Regions from separate parts of the Pontibacter sp. 13R65 genome, predicted to be linked through region 1. Evidence: riboswitches for the same ligand, from Rfam matches in the RefSeq annotation. Region 1 holds a riboswitch; each other region holds the start of a gene.

The links. A riboswitch is a leader RNA that binds a small molecule or an ion and turns the genes downstream of it on or off. The one in region 1 is predicted to bind S-adenosylmethionine.
Region 2: linked by a shared signal. The riboswitch ahead of ACMA1I_RS22300 (O-acetylhomoserine aminocarboxypropyltransferase/cysteine synthase) and the one ahead of ACMA1I_RS21965 (HEPN domain-containing protein) in region 1 are both predicted to bind S-adenosylmethionine.
Region 3: linked by a shared signal. The riboswitch ahead of metH (methionine synthase) and the one ahead of ACMA1I_RS21965 (HEPN domain-containing protein) in region 1 are both predicted to bind S-adenosylmethionine.

The regions. Positions count from the first base shown of each region.
Region 1 covers NZ_JBLIQL010000033.1:24,809-29,033, forward strand. The annotation lists gene ACMA1I_RS21965 (HEPN domain-containing protein) at 1-1,963, opposite strand, end outside; SAM riboswitch class I at 2,359-2,463, opposite strand; gene ACMA1I_RS21970 (hypothetical protein) at 2,732-2,944, opposite strand; gene ACMA1I_RS21975 (TonB-dependent receptor domain-containing protein) at 3,240-4,225, shown strand, end outside.
Region 2 covers NZ_JBLIQL010000036.1:24,570-28,794, reverse strand. The annotation lists gene ACMA1I_RS22305 (phosphoribosylaminoimidazolesuccinocarboxamide synthase) at 1-546, opposite strand, end outside; SAM riboswitch class I at 1,244-1,351, shown strand; gene ACMA1I_RS22300 (O-acetylhomoserine aminocarboxypropyltransferase/cysteine synthase) at 1,618-2,946, shown strand; gene metX (homoserine O-acetyltransferase MetX) at 2,957-4,015, shown strand; gene ACMA1I_RS22290 (homoserine dehydrogenase) at 3,996-4,225, shown strand, end outside.
Region 3 covers NZ_JBLIQL010000043.1:4,114-8,338, forward strand. The annotation lists gene metH (methionine synthase) at 1-1,521, opposite strand, end outside; SAM riboswitch class I at 1,598-1,704, opposite strand; gene rpmA (50S ribosomal protein L27) at 2,514-2,783, opposite strand; gene rplU (50S ribosomal protein L21) at 2,860-3,168, opposite strand; gene ACMA1I_RS23000 (ribonucleoside-diphosphate reductase small subunit) at 3,818-4,225, shown strand, end outside.

The sequences.
Region 1 (4,225 bases):
AAGCGAAGGTTCCTTCAGCTACATAATGGGTGTCGAAATCGTTGATGATGCCGTTCTGCGTGTTGCAGTTTACGCCTTTATCGAGCAAAAGAGCCTTGGCAGCACTTACAAACGTGCTGTAGCTATGGTAGATAGAGTCGGCAAATCGTTTTTCTTCGAAGGCCTCTACTGCCCACTGCAGCTTTTCTTCAGATTCGTACAGCAAAGTAGCTACCAGGTCGATCATAACACCGGCACACTCACCTACACCAATGGCAGGCTGGTACTGTTCCTGGTGCCCCCAATCCACGAAATCATCGGAGGTCAGTTTGGTCATGTCTGCAAGCGGCTTCAGCAGCTGATAGAAATGGTCTTTACCCTGGCGCTCAAAGAAATCATGGAATTTTTCATTCTCCAGTTTCAGGGCGCGGTAATCTTCGATTACGTAACGCAGCACATCCGGCCCCTTTTTGCTTGGCACCTTAATAATTCGTTGTGCAATACGACCTTCGCCATCGCCCAGTGTGCCACCACCAATCATTACTTGCAGAGCAGGCACCACGCTCTTACCACTCTTAATAGAAGAGCCATGGAAACCAAGCCCGGCCAGGCCGTGCTGACCGCAAGAGTTCATGCAGCCACTAATTTTTATTTTCAGGTCGGTGTTGAACAGCAGCTCTGGGTACTCTTGGATAATTACGTCTTCCAGCACCTTGGTAATGTGCGTACTGTTGGATATGCCCAGGTTACAGGTATCGGTGCCAGGGCAGGTGGTAATGTCTGCTACGGTATCAAAGCCTGGTTCTGCCAGACCCAGCTCATCGAGCTTGGTAAAAAAATAAGGTAGTGCCTCTTCGCGCACGAACTTGAGTAGTAGGTTCTGCCCTTGGGTTACGCGCAGTTCATCGGCGGCATAATCGCGGATCAAAGGCACCAGTTTACGAGCAGTGTCGGAACTGATGTCGCCGATCGGCACTTTCATATACACTCCAAAATAGCCTTCCTGCTTCTGCTGAAAAGTGTTGGTGCGTAGCCACAGTTTATACTTATCTGTATTTTCTATCAGGAACTCAGGCAGTGGTTTTGGAGCAGGCAAGGCAGGGTTCAGGCCTTCTCTGTTCGGAATATCGAACTCGTGCACTTTCAGGGCCTTTGCTTCCTCTTTTACAAGGCGCATCACCTCTTCCATGCCAATCTTGTTCTGAAGGTATTTAAAACGGGCCTTGTTGCGGTTATTGCGCTCGCCATAGCGGTCGAATATACGCAGAACTCCTTCTATAAATGGAATAATACGATTCTCAGGCAGGAACTCGTAAGCTACCTGTGCCAGCACCGGCTGAGCGCCCAGGCCACCACCAATGAGCACTTTAAAGCCACGCACTTCCTGGCCATCTATTACCTGCACCTTCGGGATAAAGCCCAAATCGTGTATGTAAGCAAAGGCTGTGTCTTTGTCGCTGGAAGAGAAAGACATCTTGAACTTACGTCCCATTTCCTGACAAATTGGGTTACGCAGCAGGTAACGGAAAGTAGCATCGGCATAAGGAGCCACATCAAACGGCTCTTCCGGATCGATGCCAGCCTCTGGCGAAGCAGTTACGTTACGCACCGTATTACCGCAGGCTTCGCGCAGCGTAATATCATCTTCCTCCAGTTTTGCCCAAAGTTCTGGAGTGCGATCCAGACTCACGTAATGTATCTGGATATCCTGACGCGTGGTCAGGTGCAGGTTCCCGGTAGAATACTCATCGGAGATGGAAGCGATGCGGAGCAACTGCTGTGTGGTAAGTCTGCCAAATGGTAACTTAATCCGTACCATCTGCACACCTACCTGCCGCTGCCCATACACACCACGCGCAAGGCGCAGGCTACGGAATTTTTCTTCGTTTAATTTACCTTCGCGAAAAAGCCTGATCTTCTTTTCAAGATCGATAATGTCTTTTTCAACAATAGGGTTTTCCAGTTCTGATCTGAAACTTAGCATATTATAAGATATCTCTCTACTACAACTATTATTAAAGCAAAGTCACCGCGCCAGGGTGAACTTCAATTATTTATAAATCAAAAAATGTTTCTCTGAAAACATTTGCCTCTCTTATTACGCAGAACAGCTCGCCATGTAGGTCGAGGTGCTGCTTTTGAGCATAAACCCTCCCATTTTTCTGCAAAAGCAGCCCGGAAGCTGTAAGGGTAACTCTTAACGACAGGAATGCCCTGTTCAGTTCAAGAAAAAGCGGTTTAGTGATTAGTTTGCCAATGGTTATAAGCGGCACAGCAGCAACAACAACTTGTTTTTGGCGAACAGCAGGCTATGGAACGGGAAGAGAAAAGAGGCTCTTCAGCAAAAGGAAAACGTTGGTTGATGTCTTTCATTTTAATAATTTATATTTCCCCATAACAGTTGGGCAGGATTTGGCACCTTTCCAACGGGATGGTTGCCAGAGGGTCTAAGAGCCTGTTCTCTCGCCTCTTCTTCTATAAATTCCTCACCTGGAGAATAGAATTTGCTACAAAGTTAAAAATTATTTAGCAATTAGGTAAGTTTACATCATTTATTTTGAAAAATTACTTATCAGGTGCTTAGCAAGTTAGCTCAAAATAACACCATACGCACGCTGGAGTAAGATTTTGTCTATAGAATAAATGGAGAATGAGCAGTAATTCTTCTAATGAAATTGCCATTCCAGAGAGATTTTAGACTATCTAATACTTTTCCACCTGTCTTAGCAACTGCTGATCCGGTGCCCTTAAACTATCTTGTTGCAAAGAACTGCTCTGAGCGCTCACGGCCGCGGGGCCTCGTCATTGGCCATCGCCGCTGCGTTCCCTCCTGCCCCGCAAGCGGGCTGCCGCCTTGGCGGCACCGGATCTCACGAGGCGGCTCAAGCCAATGACTGGAATTTGTGCGCTTGGCAAAGGCAGTAGCGGGAGGAATAACATTTGACAAGAAGATTATTATTTTCATACCTTCTAAGTACATTCAGTAAGATTTGCCGGGAGGAAGAGCAATTATTTAAATGAAAATGCCCTCCAGAAGGATTTCTGTCGGAATTTTGCCAAGGGTCCACTTGCCCCACAAGCACATTAACCCATTAAACCATTAGCACATTAAATATTCCTGCTGATAGATTTTTACAGCCTTTCTATATAAGAATAGGTGCTGTTGGTCTATTCTGTTTCCGCAGGTTTAAAGTTTAGCTTTTCTTTGTAGAGTGAAGCACTAAAACCAGCTTCCGGCTATCACTAGTACAAAATAAAACATGAAAAAAAGCTTACTTTACCTGCTGTTGGGCTTAACCACCTTCCCTGCCCTGGCACAAGGGCCAGGCGCTTCTCAGTCCGCGCCACAACAACAGGCCGCTCTTTCTACTCCTAAAGGCAATGCCAAAATTAGCGGCGTTGTGCTCGATGCTGCTACCAAAAAACCGGTTGAATTTGCAACAGTGGCCCTGATTGACCTGCGCACCGATCAACCCGTTAACGGCACCATGGCCGACGACAAAGGCCGCTTTACCATAGACAAGGTAGCGGCAGGCAAATACAAGCTCAACGTGAGCTTTATCGGTTATCTGCAACTGGTTATAAACGAAGTAACTGTTGCTGCCGACAATGCCGATTTGAACCTGGGCAGCATCTCCCTCACCACCAACTCACAAAATCTGAGCGAGGTGGTGGTAACCGGCGAGAAAAACCTGGTGGAGGAGAAAATTGACCGCACCGTTTACAATGCCGAAAAAGATGCGACTAATGCTGGTGGCAGCGCAGCCGACGTCATGCAGAAAGTGCCGGGCTTATCTGTAGACACAGACGGAAACGTGATGCTGCGGGGCAGCTCCAATATTCGTGTGCTCATCAACAACAAGCCTTCTTCTATTATGGCTGGCAGCATTGCCGATGCCCTGAAGCAGATTCCGGCCAACATGATAAAATCGGTGGAGGTTATTACCAGCCCATCGGCCAAATACGATGCCGAAGGTTCTGCCGGTATCATCAACATCATCACCAAAAAAGACAGCAACATGCAGGGCGTAAATGGCTCTGTGGCGCTGAGTGGAGGCACACGCTCCAGCAACGGCAACGCCAGCCTGAACATACGCCAGGGCAAATTGGGCATTAACAGCACCATCGGCTCCAACCTGTTTTACAACAAAGGCGATATCAGGCTAACGCGTCTCTCCAACGGTGGCAACGACATTTTCCAGTTCAGCGGCAAAACCAGGCCGCAGGGCGGTTTTATGAACGGACA
Region 2 (4,225 bases), on a different contig from region 1:
ACGGGCAAATAATTTTCTGGTGTAAAGTTCTAAATTAAGATAATCCTGCTCAGATACAAGCCCTGACCTCAAAATATCTTCACGGGATATGTCTTCGTCGTGGCCCTGGTCAGCTTTTGTAGTAGGTGTTATAATGGGCTCCGGCAGCTTGTCGTTTTCACGCAGGCCATCCGGGAGTTGCACACCACACACTTGTCGCTTGCCGGCCCTGTACTCGCGCCAGGCATGGCCCGCCAAATAACCTCTAATCACCATTTCTACCTTAAACGGTTCGCAGTGGTGACCTATTGTTACATTTGGGTCCGGGGTAGAGATTACCCAGTTCGGAACAATATCGGTTGTTGCCTGCAAAAAATGGCTGGCAATCTGGTTTAATACCTGGCCTTTGTAAGGGATTGCACGTGGCAGTACCACATCAAAAGCAGAAATCCGGTCGGTGGCGATTATAGCCAGCTTGTCGTTAAAGTAATAAACATCACGGACTTTGCCTCTATAAAACCCAGTTTGTCCGGTAAAGGAGAAGTTAGTTTCTTTTATAGCCTCCATTAATTTTTCGGGATTGTAGAAAGGCAAAGTTATGTATATTTTATAGGTCTGAAAATTATTGTGTATTAATATAACGTGCTGCCTGGGTGTGATACGTATGTTTCAACACGATTTATATGGTTATCTTATACTAGCTGGTGTATATTTAGTTTTATATTTTTATATATATAAGTTGTATTATAAGATTAATAATTACTCTTTATAACACCCCCGATAGGATGATATTTATACCACTCTTGAAAATAGCCAATTCAAAAATAGAACCGGAATAAGAGCATATAGTTTTACCCCAACCAAAAAAAGATCTCTAGTGCCTGGTTTTCTGATTATTAAAATGAAAAAGTCTTTCCGGAGCACTTTTAGCTAAGGTGCCCCCAGGCTTGTCATTCTGAGTAAACGGTGCTGCTTCAGCATCCAGTCGGCCTAAAGTGCATTTTGCCTCCAAGCTCTCCGGAAGGCCTTTTTTGTTATAATAATTGGGCTTGGCTCACTTAGCAAATTGTAGCGGTTACAGGCGCTAAAGCAACCTTATAGCAAGAGGTATACGAGGCCGTAGAGCAAGCAAAGGTCTGCAACTTGGTGAGCGTAAGGGTGCTGGACAAAAAGCTTATTTCTGAAAAAGGAGATATTTTTTTTGGATTTACGCGTTGCAGCCCTTAATATTGCAACATCAAGTCAATTATCCCTTCAGGATTTTGATTTATAAAGAAGAGTGGAGAGACAGGCTCTGTGAAACTCTAGCAACCTAACTGCCAAGGTAAAGGTGCTAATTCCTGATTCCGAAAAGTTCGGAAGAATATAAATTGATAACGCAATGAAAAAGGGAATCAAGAAAACACGGTATTATTTTGTATTTACGCCTGCAGAAAATCTGTTCAGGGCTTTCCATTTCTCATCCAGAAGAGCAATGCTGCTACAAGGCACCTGTTGCTGTTGTTAAATTTTTTCCACGTTCGTGTTTGATAAAGTTTAACTGCCGCAGACACTCCTGCTGTTCCTGAACATACTACACGCACCTGCAGAACCTTGTAAATTCATTCCTGATCTTTTAAATCAATAGATACATAATACATGGCTGATAACTTACACTTCGAAACCCTACAGCTGCACGCTGGCCAGGAAGTAGACCCTACCACCCTCTCCAGGGCTGTGCCTATTTACCAAACAACCTCCTACGTTTTTAAAAATGCAGAGCATGGCGCCAACCTCTTTGCCCTGAAGGAGTTCGGAAATATCTATACCCGCATTATGAACCCTACCACCGATGTGTTCGAAAAACGCATCGCGGCTCTGGAAGGGGGAGTAGCAGCCGTGGCCGTGTCTTCTGGTCAGGCGGCGCAGTTTCTGGCCCTGAACAACATTCTGGAAGCCGGCGATAATTTCGTATCCACTAAATTTCTGTATGGTGGCACCTACAACCAGTTCAAGGTTTCGTTTAAGCGCTTAGGCATACAAGCCCGCTTTGCCGAAAACGACGAAGTAGAGAGCTATGAGAAACTGATTGATGATAAAACCAAAGCCATTTACCTCGAAACGATAGGCAACCCACGCTTTAACATTCCAGATTTTGAAGCCATCGCCGCACTTGCCCGCAAGCACGACTTGCCGCTTGTAGTAGACAATACCTTTGGGGCAGGAGGTTACCTGTTCCGCCCGTTGGAGCATGGTGCCAATGTAGTAGTGGAGTCTGCCACCAAATGGATCGGCGGCCACGGAACCAGCATCGGGGGCGTTATTGTTGATGGCGGAAACTACAACTGGGGCAACGGCAAGTTCAGAGCTTTCTCTGAGCCGGCAGAAGGGTACCATGGCTTAAATTTCTGGGAAGTGTTCGGCTCCGACGGGCCATTTGGAAACATTGCCTTTGCCATTCGCGCCCGAGTAGAGGGTCTTCGTGATTTTGGTCCGGCCTTGAGTCCGTTCAACTCTTTCCTGCTGCTGCAGGGCCTCGAAACACTGTCGTTGCGTGTCGACAGAACGGTACAGAATGCACTGGAACTGGCGCAGTGGCTGGAGCAACACGAGCAGGTGGAATCGGTTAATTATCCAGGCTTGGAGAGTAGCAGCTACCACGAACTTGCCAAAAAATACCTCAAACGAGGTTTCGGAGGAGTTTTCTCTTTCCGCCTGAAAGGATCGAAAGAGCAGGCCGTGAAATTTGTAGACAGCCTGCAGCTTGTAAGCAACCTGGCCAATGTTGGCGATGCCAAAACACTGATTATTCATCCGGCCTCTACCACGCACCAGCAGCTTTCTGACGAAGAACAAGTTGGAGCGGGCGTAGAACCAACCATGCTGCGTGTGTCTGCCGGTATCGAGCACATTCAGGATATTAAAGCAGATTTTGAGCAGGCTTTTGCAAAAGTGCTGGCAACAGCAGAAGAGCCTGTAACTAACTAGACTAATAAGAATGCCACAGCACCATCTATACCATTACCATCAAGATTTCAGGCTGGAGTCGGGCACCGTTTTGCCCGGCTTCGAGCTTGCTTATACCACCTATGGCCAGCTGAACCCACAGCGCGACAATGTGGTATGGGTGTGCCATGCCCTTACCGGCAATTCCGATTTTACCGACTGGTGGTGCGGTCTTATTGGTGAAGGTAAATTGTATGACCCTGCTGACTGGTTTATAATATGTGCCAATACGCTTGGCGGCTGCTATGGCTCCACCGGGCCATTATCGCTTAATCCTGAAACGGGAAAGCCTTATTTCCATGACTTCCCTTTTATAACTAACCGCGACATTGTAGCTGCTTTCGAGCTGCTGCGGCAGGAGTTGGGGCTGGAGCACGTGCACACTATTTTAGGCGGCTCCCTGGGCGGGCAACATGCCCTGGAGTGGGCCATTTTGCGCCCATCCGTTTTTCAGCGTATGATTCATGTGGCCTCTAATGCACGTCATTCTGCCTGGGGCATCGCCTTTAACGAGAGCCAGCGCATGGCCATTCGGTTAGACCCCACCTGGGCCACTAACACCGAAACAGCCGGACTGGAAGGCATGAAAATAGCACGCTCTATTGCCATGCTATCGTATCGCCATTACGCCTCTTACGACAAAACCCAGCAGGAGCCCGGCAACAGTATTACCGACAACTACCGCGCCTCCTCTTACCAGGTGTACCAGGGCGAGAAGCTGGCAAAACGCTTTAATGCTTACACCTACTGGATTCTTTCCAAAGCCATGGATTCGCACAATGTGGCCCGTGAAAGGGGCAGCGCCGAACAAGCGCTGAGCCAGATAAAAGCCAGGTCGCTGTTTATTGGTGTAGATACTGATGTGCTGTTTCCGGTAGAGGAGCAGAAATTTTTACATGAGCATGTAGCCGGATCATCTTTTGCCCTGATCCGGTCCGATTTTGGGCACGATGGTTTTCTGGTAGAAACAGACCAGATTACCAGTTCTATCAACAAATTTTACGAAGACGAAACTGTAGAAGCATTATTATATGAAGATAAGGAACGATAAGAGAAGAATTGGGATATTTGGATTTGGGTGTGTAGGGCAAGGCTTGTATGATATAATTCAGGCTAACCCGCAGTATGGTCTGGAAGTAGCAAGCATTTGCGTAAAAACCAGAAACAAACAACGCTCCCTGCCAGCATCCGCCTTCTCCTACGATCCAAATCAACTGCTGCACGACGAGAGCATCGATATTTTTGCTGAATTGATCAGCGA
Region 3 (4,225 bases), on a different contig from region 1:
AACCAGGATGCGGTAAGAGCGGCCGCAGATCTCTTTGCGTCGCTCCAGCGTATCGGCCTGCCCCTGCTCATCAAACGCCATCACGACCACAGCTGCTCCGTATTGGCGCACTTTGCGGGCCAGCCTACGGAAGCTGTCTTCGCCCTCTTTTAAGCTGATGGAGTTTACAATGGATTTGCCTTGCACACACTTCAAACCAGCCTCTATCACACTCCACTTAGAGGAGTCGATCATGATAGGTAGCTTGGAAATGTCTGGTTCGGAGGCGATGAGGTTGAGGAAGTTGGTCATGGCCTGCTCTGAGTCGAGCATGCCTTCGTCCATGTTCACATCTATAATCTGCGCTCCGCCCTCTACCTGCTGGCGGGCAACGGTCAGGGCATCTTCGAATTTGCCTTCTACAATTAAGCGGGCAAATTTGCGAGAGCCGGTTACGTTAGTGCGCTCGCCTACGTTTACGAACAGCAACTCCGGGGTAATGGTAAGTGGCTCCAAGCCGCTGTAGCGTGGCAGTGGCTCAATAACAGAAGGTTTGCGCGGGGTATGTTTGGCAGCCAGTTCGGCTATACGTTTGATGTGCGATGGCGTAGTGCCACAACAACCACCCAAAATGTTTACTAGCCCCTCCTGTAGGTACTCCTCCACAATAGCGCCCATTTCATCAGCGGTTTCGTCGTAGCCTCCGAAGGCATTTGGCAGACCAGCGTTGGGGTAAGCGCTAATGTAAATATCGGAGATACGCGATAGCTCCTGAATGTGCGTCTTGAGCTGGCGTGCACCCAGGGCGCAGTTAAAGCCAACGCTCACAATAGGCGCATGCGAGATCGAGTTCCAGAAAGCCTCTACCGTCTGCCCCGATAAGGTGCGGCCGCTGGCATCGGTAATGGTGCCGGACACCATGATCGGCAGTTTCTTGCCACCATCTATCACAAACTGTTCTGCCGCAAACAGCGCTGCCTTACAGTTCAGGGTATCAAAAACGGTTTCAATGAGCAGTACATCGCAGCCACCGTCGGCCAAGCCTTTTACCTGTTCGTAGTAGGCCTCTACCAATTGGTCGAAGGTGATGGCGCGGTAGCCGGGGTTGTTTACATCCGGAGAGAGAGACGCCGTGCGGTTGGTAGGGCCAATGGCTCCTGCTACCAAACGCGGTTTGTCCGGATTCTTAGCTGTTATTTCATCTGCTGCCTCACGTGCAATGCGGGCCGACTCGTAGTTGAGCTCATATACAATGTGCTCGAGGTGGTAATCGGCCATGGCAATGGTAGTGCCACTAAAGGTATTCGTCTCTATGATATCAGCGCCTGCCTCTAAGTAGTCGAGGTGAATTTGCTTAATAACATCGGGGCGGGTAAGCGAAAGCAGGTCGTTATTGCCTTTCAGGTCGCTGGGGTGGTCTTTAAAGCGATCGCCACGGAAGTCCTGCTCCTGTAGCTCATATCGCTGAATCATGGTACCCATGGCGCCATCTAGCACCAGCACGCGCTCCTGCAGCAGTTTATAAATAGGGTGGTCTTTCATGTATTGGTGTCTCTCTTCTCTTAAGTCTACAGCGGTTGTTGCTTATCAAGAAGGACACCTGGAGGTAGGATGCACAGTCTTATCTTCCCTGGCTATGGTTACCAGGAGGGAGTTAGCACCTCGGCATTACCCAGGTTGCTAAGACATCGACGGGCCCTGTCCCTCAGTCTTTCTTGATAAGAACCTGCAAGTTAAGTAGATATTTGCAGGAAATAAAATTTTGCTGTTAACAAATTATGTTCTCTGTTAGCTTTTGTGAGGCCTGTTACGTTTCGCTGTACCAGGTTTGGCAAGATGATGAGGTGAAAAGGGTGTTTGGGAGATGAATTATTCTAATGAAAATGGCCTTCCGGGGGGGGGGGGTAGAAATGCGAGATCTAAGGCTCTTTCCAAGGCTAGGTAAGAGTTAGGAGTTATAGGCTGCTGTTTGGTTAAAAATGCTGCCATTGCACCTGTAATGGGTTCCAACTCTCCTTGCAACTGCTTGATCCGGTGCCCTTATGCTTTCTTATTGCATTGTTGCGGCTCCAAGCGCTCGCGGCCGCGGGGCCTCGTCTTTAGGGATCGCGCTGCTGCATCTTTCCTGCCCTTGCGGGCCGCCGCTCCCGCGGCACCGGGAACCTGCAAAGGCGCTCAACCCAAGAACTGGAAATTTGTGCTAGTAGTTGATGCTCAAGATGCCTGCTTGTGATTAAGAGCTGCAACAGGAGTTATGAATAGGAGGTGATTTTAACCTTTATTCATTTGAAGCTCACCTTTCTCCATCTTCCCATTTTCAAATCTTCTCATCTTTAAGTTTTTAAATCAACCATTTAACAATTCAGCAACTAACAATCAGCAACCACCAATTATTCTAATGAAAATAGCCTTCCGGAGGCAAAATGGCTATTTTTTGCTTAGGGGTAGGTAAGTCGAGCTGGCGCTTTAAAACAGAAAAGGGATGCCGGCTGGCATCCCTTTTCTGTAGTTGTTGACTGCCGAAGCAGTTTATACTAAGCCTCAGCTTGTACTTTAGGAAGTACAGAAACGTAAGAACGATCTTTTCTTCCTTTTCTGAACTCAACTACGCCATCTACCAAAGCGAACAAAGTATGGTCTTTGCCAATACCTACGTTCTGGCCTGGGTGGTGCGCAGTGCCTCTTTGTCTTACAATGATGTTACCAGCGATGATATCCTGGCCACCATAAATCTTAACACCAAGTCGTTTAGAATGCGATTCGCGACCGTTGTTAGAACTACCAGCTCCTTTTTTGTGTGCCATTTTCTTTAACTATTTACTTCAGGCTGTTGCCAGACCTGAAAATTTTCAAAACGATTAAATTCTTCTTACTACTTGCTTACCCAATGCTTTCGATCAGGACCTTCGTGAAGTGCTGGCGGTGACCATTCTTCTTTCTGTATCCTTTTCTTCTCTTCTTTTTGAAAACGATAATTTTATCGCCTTTCACATCGCCAAGGATTTTGCCGGTTACTTTAACGCCATCTACAAAAGGAGCGCCTAAGGTAATAGTTCCGTTATCATCGGTAAGAAGAACATTGGTGAACTCAACGGCGTCACCATCGTTGCCGGAAAGCTTGCTAGCGTAGATAAACTTGCCGTTTTCTACTTTGGTCTGTTGACCTGCGATTTCTACAATTGCGTACATCAGCTTCAATGTATATTTAAAATTTTAGTCTGCAAAAGTACGGTTCTATTTTTTATTATGCAAACACTTGTGTCTTAATTTGTTTTATAAGCATTTTATACTGTTATGCACACCTGTGTGGATAACGATGTTGAAATCTGTGTGGTAAAAATTGCCGTGGTTTAAAACTTGGTATAATCATCTGAACAATAGGTGTATAGATCTATTTTTAGAGTTTTGAGTTGTCCACAAAATGAAGTTGGTAACCTGTAAAGAGTGGCAGAGGCAGGAATTGGGGGTGCAAATGTAATTTGTATTTTGATGGGGAATGTAACCGTAAAGTTAAGTTTGTGTTGCGCTTTTATATAACTTTTCTTAGCTGCTATGTCTGCCTCATTGTGCTGTTATGGCATTCATGCATGAATATATAAACAATTGTAGATGTTTATATGCCTGTTAATTTGATTGTAAACATCAGATAATGAGTACGTTGTAAAAGTGTGGAGAAATTGAAAAACTTTAGCCCCCGATTTCAAGTTCTATTCCATATATTTGAACTCCTGATATTGAAGGGTAGCGGAAAGAGCCACTACTCGTTCCTTTAAAAATCACTAGCGCCCCGAGGCAAGCCGCCTCATCAGGGTGCCTTAACTATAAAGCTTACGTGTTTATGGAGCCAATACTAAAAGAAAACCCAAACCGCTTCGTCTTGTTCCCGATACAGCACGATGCCGTTTGGAAGATGTATAAATTAGCGGAAGCCAGCTTCTGGACAGCAGAGGAGATTGATCTTTCGCAGGATATTAAGGACTGGGAGAACCTGAACGATGGCGAAAGACACTTTATAAGCCACGTACTGGCCTTTTTTGCAGCATCAGACGGAATTGTGAACGAGAACCTGGCTGTTAACTTCATGAATGAGGTGCAGATACCAGAGGCCCGCTGCTTCTACGGTTTCCAGATTATGATGGAGAACATTCACTCGGAGACTTATTCGTTGCTGATCGATACTTATGTAAAAAATCAGAAGGAGAAAGACCACTTATTTAACGCCTTAGAGACGGTGCCGGCAGTTGGT